DNA from 3 places in the Terrisporobacter hibernicus genome. Region 2 is predicted to be linked to each of the others. Evidence: riboswitches for the same ligand, from Rfam matches in the RefSeq annotation. Region 2 holds a riboswitch; each other region holds the start of a gene.
The links. Region 2 has a riboswitch for cobalamin ahead of JW646_RS02395 (hypothetical protein). Riboswitches for the same ligand answer to the same signal wherever they lie in the genome.

Region 1: it holds a riboswitch for cobalamin, as region 2 does, so the genes downstream of both, JW646_RS05995 (energy-coupling factor ABC transporter permease) here and JW646_RS02395 (hypothetical protein) in region 2, are expected to answer to the same signal.
Region 3: it holds a riboswitch for cobalamin, as region 2 does, so the genes downstream of both, JW646_RS11925 (ABC transporter substrate-binding protein) here and JW646_RS02395 (hypothetical protein) in region 2, are expected to answer to the same signal.

What each region holds. Positions count from the first base shown of each region.
Region 1 covers NZ_CP081135.1:1,244,986-1,248,277, forward strand. The annotation lists gene cbiQ (cobalt ECF transporter T component CbiQ) at 1-558, opposite strand, end outside; gene JW646_RS05990 (energy-coupling factor ABC transporter substrate-binding protein) at 545-874, opposite strand; gene JW646_RS05995 (energy-coupling factor ABC transporter permease) at 874-1,590, opposite strand; cobalamin riboswitch at 1,796-1,973, opposite strand; gene JW646_RS06000 (polyphosphate polymerase domain-containing protein) at 2,126-2,875, shown strand; gene JW646_RS06005 (DUF4956 domain-containing protein) at 2,869-3,292, shown strand, end outside.
Region 2 covers NZ_CP081135.1:487,782-491,073, reverse strand. The annotation lists gene JW646_RS02400 (HAMP domain-containing sensor histidine kinase) at 1-1,067, shown strand, start outside; cobalamin riboswitch at 1,308-1,498, shown strand; gene JW646_RS02395 (hypothetical protein) at 1,615-2,490, shown strand; gene JW646_RS02390 (leucine-rich repeat protein) at 2,644-3,292, shown strand, end outside.
Region 3 covers NZ_CP081135.1:2,426,819-2,430,110, forward strand. The annotation lists gene JW646_RS11920 (nucleoid-associated protein) at 1-972, shown strand, start outside; cobalamin riboswitch at 1,041-1,233, shown strand; gene JW646_RS11925 (ABC transporter substrate-binding protein) at 1,352-2,260, shown strand; gene JW646_RS11930 (FecCD family ABC transporter permease) at 2,244-3,266, shown strand; gene JW646_RS11935 (ABC transporter ATP-binding protein) at 3,273-3,292, shown strand, end outside.

The sequences.
Region 1 (3,292 bases), 760 kb from region 2:
TTTTAAATTTATATATCCAAATCTAAGTTCTTGAGACTTTCTTATGTCTGCAACTTCCTCCATAAATATAAATATAAATCTATACATTAACATTGAAATTTCTAAAACTATATCTGGTAAATGTAGTTTTTTAAATACAAATATTAATTGATTAAAAGGCGTTGTTAGCATTATAAAATAAATACACGTCAAACATGATAATGCTCTAAAAAACAAACGTGTTGATGATACTATTGATTCATTTGAAACACCTATGTATAAACTTCCTATATTTATACTGTATAATAATAATCCTTTATCTTTAGAAAAATTTAAAAGTATCATAATTATACTTAAAATTAAAAATACAAACGGAATTTTAATAAAATGAATGTAATCTTTAAATTCAATTTTTGCAATTCCAACTATAACAAAACTCATTATACCTATAACCAATAAAGATATATAATTGTAAGGATTAATTAAAGATAAAATTAGTAGTAACATACCTATGGAAAATTTCATATTTGGATTTACTTTAGACAACTTATTTTTATAAGCATAATCATCTATTATCATTTAAACTTTCTTCTCTCATTTTTTTCTTAGTTCTAGTAGTTCCTATATAATATCCTATTATTCCTGCTCCAAGTGCTGCTTGGGATGCAAATAGTAAACTTTCAATTTCACCACTTGCTGGTTCTATTAAACTACTAAACCATGGCTCATACTCTGGATTTATTTCAGTTATTACACCTTCAGCCTCTCCATCTGCTCCTCCAAATTCTGCACCCTTTTGAGTTATTAGTGGAACAATAATTATAGCTAAAACTAATATAAATAATATCACTGTCAACTTCATATTACTTGATTTTTTTGTTGTTGAACTTTGCATTATGCTAACACCTCTCTCTCCTCATTTTCAGTTATAAAGTTATAAATTATAACTGTAAGTAATCCTTCTGCTATTGCTATAGGTACTTGAGTAACAAAGAATACTCCTAAGAATTTTACTGCTGAAGCCATAAATCCACCTGCTGGATCTGGGAAAGCAAGACCTAATTGGAATGATGTTACTGTATATGTCAACAAATCTCCTAATGCTGCTGCTAAAAATACTGCAACTTTTTTATCCATTTTATCTTTACATAGTTTCCATATTCCAAAAGAAACTAATGGTCCTACAATTGCCATTGAAAAAGCATTTGCTCCTAAAGTCGTAATTCCTCCATGGGCTAATAGCAATGCTTGAAATAATAATACTATTGTACCTAAAACTACAGTTGCACTAGGTCCAAATAATATTGCCGCAAGTCCTACACCTGTTGGATGTGAACAACTACCTGTAACTGATGGAATTTTTAATGCTGATAATACAAAGACAAAGGCTCCACAAAGAGCTAATAATAATTTCTTTTTAGGTTGTTCTTTAACTATATTAGCAATATTTTTAAGTCCTACTACGAAGAATGGAATAAATATTACCCACCAAATTATGGCCCATTTTACTGGTAAAAAACCTTCCATGATGTGCATTGCGTTTGAGACTACTGGTGTGATCATTAGCATAAAGGCTGCTATTAATGACCATTTTAAATTACTTTTTTTCATACTACATACATCTCCCTTTTAATTATTTTTAGGGTGTATATCTTATTATTTTGATTCATTTAGGTAAGTTTTCTTGTTGTAATTAAATATTCTGTTTCCTTATTTGTTGATAATTAAAAAAACCTAACCAAAAGGCTAGGCTAGTATCTTTTAATTTCCAACATAAAATGTTTTCTAATAAGATACTTCCTTCACCCCGAAGAAATTTCTTTTGATATTTTAGGCAGGTATCCTGACTTAGTTTCATCCTACTCCTCACCTTCCCATAGTTTAACACTACAGTGGTACGCTGAGTTTCGTCCACATTACAGTAACGGGGGTTGTAGAGGGGTCTCACCTCTTTCCCTATTAATCGTTAAAGAACCTAAAATATTTTTTATTATTCTTACACTTTAATTCTATACCAAATTATGTATATAATCTATAAAAAAAAATTCTTTTCATAAAAATATGTTAAAAATTTATCTTTAAGATTCTTTTAAGGTTACATTATTATACTCATACTATAAAATACATTGCTAAAGAGGTGATAAATATGGCAATAAAATCATTTAAGCGCTATGAAAAAAAGTTTTTAATAACAGAAGACCAATATAATGAATTACTTCCGAAACTTTCAGATTATATGAATCGTGATAAATTTTGCCAAAACAACAATACGTATAGTATCTATAACATCTATTATGATACAAAAAACAGCGATGTCATAAGACATTCCATATCAAAACCATATTATAAAGAAAAACTTAGAGTAAGAAGTTACAAGATTCCAATTAATACTACTGATAAAGTATTCTTGGAGCTAAAGAAGAAAATCAACGGTATAGTTAGTAAAAGAAGACTTTCTCTTTCCTTAGGTGAGGCTTATGAATTTCTTTATAATAATAAAACACCCCTAGTTGAAGATTATATGGATAATCAGGTTCTTAGTGAAATAAAGTACTATCTTAGTAATACAAAAGTTTATCCTACTGTATTTATTTCTTATGACAGAAATGCTTTTTTTTGCAAGGATAATCCTGAATTTAGAGTTACTTTTGATTCAAGGGTTTTAACTAGAAGAAATCACCTTCACTTGGAAGAAGGGAGTTTTGGTGAAGATGTAGTTGGAGAAGGAAAATATCTTATGGAAGTAAAAATATTAGGTGCCATACCTTTATGGTTTACAAAAATTTTATCTGAATTGGAAATTTATCCAACTCATTTTTCAAAATATGGTAATGAATTTATGAAATATTGCTTAAATAATAAAGAAAATAAGGAAATAGGAGCTGAAATATGTTAGAAACAATAATAGCATCAACAAGTGGAGAATCTTTTACTCTTACCAATTCTCTTATAGTAATAACCACGTCTATAGTTTTAGGAATTTTAATTAGCGTGGTCTATATGAAAACAAATAAAAAATCAAATTTTAACTCAGGTTTTAGTACAACTTTAATTATGCTACCTGTAATAATATCTATAATTATTTTACTTGTTGGCAACAATGTAGCTAGGGCCTTTTCTTTAGCAGGAGCATTTTCCATAATTCGTTTCAGAAGTGCCCCTGGGGATCCAAAAGATATTGCATATATCTTCTTTACTTTAGCCATTGGACTTACTTGCGGCATGGGATATATTACTTATGCTGTTTTATTTACATTAATATTATCTGCTGTAATGATAGGATTGCATGTAACTAAGTTTACAGAACCTAAAA
Region 2 (3,292 bases):
TTAAATATTTAACAGGAGCTTATCTAAAAGGATATGATATTAGAAAATATTCTTTTAAAGATAAGGACAATGAAAAGTTAACGCTTTTAATAAATACTCCTTCTCTTACTAATGAAATATATAGTAAAATTTTGATTACTTGCATATGCGCATTTGTATTATTTATACTAATATATATTATCTTAATTATAATATTTATAACTTGGCTAAATCATAAAGTAAAAAGACCGATTAATATTTTAAATGAAGCCATTGTCAAGTTTAAAAACGGTGAGCGTGAAAATTATTTAGATTATGATGGACCACAGGAATTTTGTGATATTTGTAGTAGTTTCAATGATATGTCAAGGAAGTTGTATAATAGTGAGAAAAAGCGTGAAAGCTTGGAAGAAGAAAAACAAAAAATCCTTGCGGATATATCCCATGATTTAAAAACACCAATAACAGTTATAAAGGGATATTCAAAAGCTGTTTGTGATAATCTAGTTTCAGAAGAAGAAAAAGATCAATATCTTATGACTATATATAAAAAAGCAGATCACTTAGATGAATTGATTAATACTTTTTATGAATATAGTAAATTAGAACATCCAGATTACAAATTTGTTTTTGAAAAAATAGATTTATGTGAATATGGTAGAGTTTATCTAGCAGGAAAATATGAAGAATTAGATATAAATGGAGTGGAGTTGGAAGCTGATATTCCAGATGACCCTATTTATTGTAAGTTAGACAGATTTCAGTTAAAGCGTGTTTTTGAAAATATTATATCAAACTCATTAAAACATAATAAAAAAGATTTATCCATATTATTTGAAATAGAAGAATATTTTGATATGGTGAAAATAAATATTGCAGATAATGGCCATGGAATTCCAAAAGAAATACGAAAAAATATTTTTAATCCTTTTGTGGTTGGGGAAAAATCTCGTACTAAAAAAGGTTCAGGGCTGGGACTTGCCATAAGTAAAAAAATAGTAGAAGCTCATGGTGGAAGTATAAAAATTGTGGATGCTAGAAAAAACTATAAAACAGAATTTGAAATTATACTTCCAAGAGAAGTATAGAATTTTAATCAAAAAGATTTATTGATGCCAGGTATGAATTTTCATACCTGGCATTTTTTAATTGCATAAAAACATAAGTACAATATTATGAAGGGTGTGAAAAGTAGTACTATGATGGTACTACTTTTATTAGAAAAAAGACTATACCAAAGTCTGAATAAATATACAGTATAATGAATATGAGGTAATAATTTGTAAACTTATTGAATATTATAGATAATAAAAAATAGTAATGTAAATATATAAATAATTAATATATGTAAAAAATGAAAAATATTTTTTATTTTGGAAGTGCGGTGAGATTCCGCCACAGATTATCCCTGCTGTAATAAGTTACGAAATTTGCTATTACCACTGGAGTTATCTCTGGGAAGGAGCAAAGAGTAGGTTTGAGCTTTAGTCAGAATACAGGCATATTGTAAGTTTATGGTGAAAGTTTCCGAAGGCATAATCGGAGGTTTATTTTTCATGTGGTTTTTGATAATTATATGGAAATTAATCTTCCTTATAAATAATAATATTTTTAATAAAGAAGGGGATGTTTTTTATGAACAAAAGATTTAGAAAATTTGCAACTACAGGAATGGCGGCAGCTATAATGTTATCAATGGGGGCAACATCATTTGCAACTGATTTTTTTACAGAGTATCCTAATTTAACTAATTATAATACTGATTATAATTATACTGTTGAAAAAGGAAGTGGAACAAAGGATCAAGCTTTAATGGTTCAAGGCGCAACAAGTAATTGGTATGGCACAAGTCTTTTTAATAATGAAGCAGATGCAAATTCTATTAATTGGAATATTGTACAAGGAAGTACAGATGCTGTAAGTGTTAGCAAACAAGCTCCGAAAGCAGTAGGAAATCAATTTGCAGCTAAAGGAAATGCTGAGATTGATACGTCAAAGAATGCGGGAGTGGCAGTTGTAGAAGCAACAAATACAAAATCAGGATATATGGACTTTACTGTAGTATTAAATCCAAAGGATGTACAAAAAGATGTTTCTGGTGTGAATGTAAGAGCATACGATGCTTCAAGTGGTAGTTTTAAATTTTTAAAAAGTAATAAAGGGTCTGTATCAACAAGTGCTGTATCATCTAAAATAAATTATCCATCTGCAATGGATGCAATATCTGTTGTAGCTGATAATTTTGTTGATGATTTACAATGGGGAAGTAAATTCTTAAAAAATGTAAATATAAATAATAAAGATTATCCATATATGGAAAATGAACTTGGTTGGATGTATAGAGTATATGATTCTGAAGGAAATGCGACTTCTGAACAAAAAATGGTAGATGTTTCTGAAAAAGTTGGCGGAGAAACATTTGATGTGGAGTCAGGACAAACTGTTGTTTGGGCATATGGAGGCTATAGCGTACAATTCCCAGAAAACTTGTCAGGGTTACCTACTAAATAGTAAACAATTAAACCATTTGTGTTAATAAATATATTTATTATTACAATAAGAAAGATGATAAATTTATTACATAATTGGTAATTTGTTATAAAAGGGGTGCTTTCAGAGCACCCTTTTATAGATTTATAATATTTTAATTTTGGGGGGAAAGATATGAGGAATAAAAACACTAAGAAATTAAGTCAAAAAATTATTAGCTCTTTTCTTGCATTTATTATGGTGTTTACCTTATCTACAGTATCATCAATAAAATCTTTTGCACAAGAAGTGTTAACACAAAAAGTACATGTAATAGTAGAAAATACTACGTACTCTAAAAAAGATGGAGCAGCATGGGATGGAACTTTAGTAGATGATTGGGTAAAAATTGAAGACAATATGACTATGATGGATGCAATAGTTAAAGCACTAGATAAGGTGAAAGCTACACAAACAGGTGCAGAAAATAACTACATAAGTGAAATCAATGGACTAAAAGCATTTGATGGTGGATCTAGTTCAGGATGGATGGGAACTAAAAATGATTGGTTTGTTAATCTAGGATTTGGGGCATTTAAAGTAAAAGCTAATGATGAAATTAGAGTAATGTATACTACTAAGTTTGGATCAGATATAGGTGGAAATTATAGTAAGAATGATACATCATTAAAAAATATAGATTTTAGTGAAGGAAGTTTATCACCTAAATTTAGCAGTGAAACTAAAGAGTATACACTAGCACTTGGAGATACTAATAAAATAACTGTAAAACCAACAGCTGCTAATAAAAACTACCAAGTAAGAGTATATAAAGGTGAAGATG
Region 3 (3,292 bases), 1.9 Mb from region 2:
AGTGAAGGTCCAATACTAAACGATTTTGAAGGAAAAAACAATATAGAGGTAGATAAGTTTTTCCAAAAGATAATTAATAGAGCAATAAAAGACGACGATTTAAGAAAGGCAGTATTTAAAGATTATAATGATAATATAATAAAAAATTGTTGTGAGCAAATAATCTACGATGATGATACTTTCGTTCATAATTCAAAAGAAATAGCTTCATATTTATTTGATATAATGAAAAAATATGAAGATATAGATTCATGTGACTTGGCTATGTGTTTATATAGTGTTAAAGATGAAAAATATGTGGGAATAGTAAAATTAGATTATAAGAAGCTATACACTCATTCTATAGAATTATTAGATGAAAAATTCAACATACAAATAATAAGTAATGAAATAGGAATCCCAGATACAGGAAGACAAAAGCAGTGTGCATTAGTTGGAATTAATGGAATAAATGACGAATTCCATTTGAGATTATTAGATAAAGATTCAGAAAAAGAAGAAGATCCAGAAAAGAAATCAAGATTTATAACTGAGTTTTTAAATGCTGAAAAAGTTACAGATGACAAGTTTAATACAAAAACTTTCAAAACTACGGCAGATAACTGGATAACAAATGCTATGGGTAACAATATTAAAAAAGCAGAAGATGTTAGAAGTTTATTAAATTATACTCTAAAAGAAAAAGAAGAAGTAGACATAGAACAATTTGTGGAAAAATCAATAGATGATGATAACTTAAAGGAAAGTTTCAAAGAACTAATGGTAGATAGAGGAATTGAAACTAATTTTAATATAGACAAAAAATGGGTTGAGAAAAAACTTAAGAAAAGAAGTATAAAAACAGATAACGGATTTGATATAAAAGGAAATCTTGTGGATTTTGAAGACCCTATGAAATATAGTGTTAGACAAAATGAAGATGGCACAGTTGATATAATAATAAAAAATGTAAGTTTCTATGAAGAAAAATAATAAAAATACTAATATTAGTTTTAAATTTATAAAAACTAACTTTGAATATGCTACAATATATTAAGAAACAATTTTATATAGATTTAGGTTCTTATTAAAGATTAATAGGGAAAGAGGTGAAATTCCTCTACAGCCCCCGTTACTGTAATGTGGACGAAACTCAATATACCACTGTAAAAATGAGCGAAGCGAGTTTTTTATGGGAAGGAGAGGAGTAGGTTGATACTAAGTCAGGAGACCTGCCTAAATTAAAAAGTGAATTTCTTCGGGGTGAAGGAAGTATCTTAAAAGACATATAATGTCAAAATACAGATATAGAAGCCTAGCCTTATGGTTAGGTTTTTTTTATTCTAAACTTAAATGTATGGGGGGAAAACTTATGAAGAAAAAATTATTACCATTGTTATTATGCTTAATTATGCTTTTTACAGCAGCTTGTAGTAACAAAAAAGAGCAAACTATAACAGATAGAGAAGGAAATGAAGTCAATATACCAACAAATATTGAAAAAATAGTATCTACAGCACCATCTAATACAGAAATATTAGCAGGTTTAGGTGTGGGAGATAAAATTGTGTGTATGGATACATTTTCAGAAGGTATAGAAGGGGTAAATAAAGATGTAAAGAAAATGGATTTTACTTCACCAGATGCAGAGGCAATAATTGAATTGGAGCCGGATATAGTAATAGCTTCAGGGCACAATAAAGTAGGTTCATCTGAAGATCCATTTAAATCCCTTAGTGATGTAGGAATACCTGTAGTATACATACCTAGCAGTGATAGTATAGATGGAATTTATAAAGATATAGAGTTTATTGCTTCTATAGTTAATAAGAAAGATAAAGGCGAAGAAATAGTTTCTAATATGAAAAGTGAAATAGAAAAAGTAGCTAAAGTTGGAAAAACTATAAAAGATAAAAAGAAAATATATGTTGAAATAGGGCCAGCACCTACTTTATATAGTATTGGTAACTCAACATTTTTAAATGAAATGGTTGAACTTATAGGAGGAGAAAATATATTTAAAGATCAAAAATCATGGATATCACCTAGTGAAGAATCTGTAATAGATGCCAATCCAGATGTAATACTAACTACAGTTAACTATGTGAAAAATCCAGAAAAAGAAATAAAATCTCGTGACGGATGGGACAATATTAAGGCTGTAAAAAATAATGAAGTTTATTATATAGATGCAAATTCATCTTCTCGCCCAACTCAAAATATAATAAAAGCTTTAAAGGAAATGGCTAAAGCCGTATATCCAGATGATTATAACAAATAGAAAAAAGATAGTTATAAGTATAATTGTATTATTTGCAATTATTTGGTTAGGAACATCTATAGGAAGCTCGGATATAAGTATATTTGATACATTGTCCATAATAGGTAATAAAACCTTAAATTTACATTTACCAGAAAATGTTACACAAAAACATATTTCTATAATATGGAAGCTTAGGTTACCAAGAGTATTATTAGCATTTTTAGTTGGGGGATGTTTAGCAACTAGTGGAGCAGTAGTTCAATCCATACTAAAAAACGAATTGGCATCACCCTTTACCTTAGGGGTATCTTCGGGAGCTTCTTTGGGAGCAGGGCTTATAATAGTTACAGGAATATCAATACCATTAATAGGTGGATTTACGTTACCATTTATAGGGTTTATATTTGGATTAATTACCATGTTTTCAGTAATTGTTTTTTCAACAAAAATAGATAAGACTATGTCAAATAATACAGTGGTTCTTGTAGGTATGGTTCTATCTTTATTTGTAAATGCATTACTAACTACTTTAACAGCATTTTTTAGCAATGATCTGAAAAGTATAACCCTTTGGCAAATGGGTAGTTTTGCCATGAGAGGATGGACTTACGTAGGATTAATATTACCATTTTTCTTAGTTGGAATGTTAGGTGTATTTAGGTATACAAAAGAGATGGATATTCTTACATTTGGAGAAGAACAAGCCAAGGCTGTAGGTGTGGACACATACAAAGTGAAGAAAAAATTATTTGTTTACTGTGCAATATTAACAGGAGGATCTGTAGCTCTTAGCGGGACTATTGGATTTGTAGATTTAATAGCCCCTCATGTAGTAAGAAAGGCTTTTGGTTCAAATCATAAATATGTTATACCTATGTCTTTTTTATTTGGAGGAGGACTAATGGTAATATCAGACTTAATCTCTAGAACAGTGTTTGCACCAATAGAACTGCCAGTGGGAGCAGTTACAGCGTTAATAGGCGCACCATTTTTTGCCTATGTATATTTTAAAAAAGGAAGTTGATATTAAATGTTAGAAGTTAAAAATCT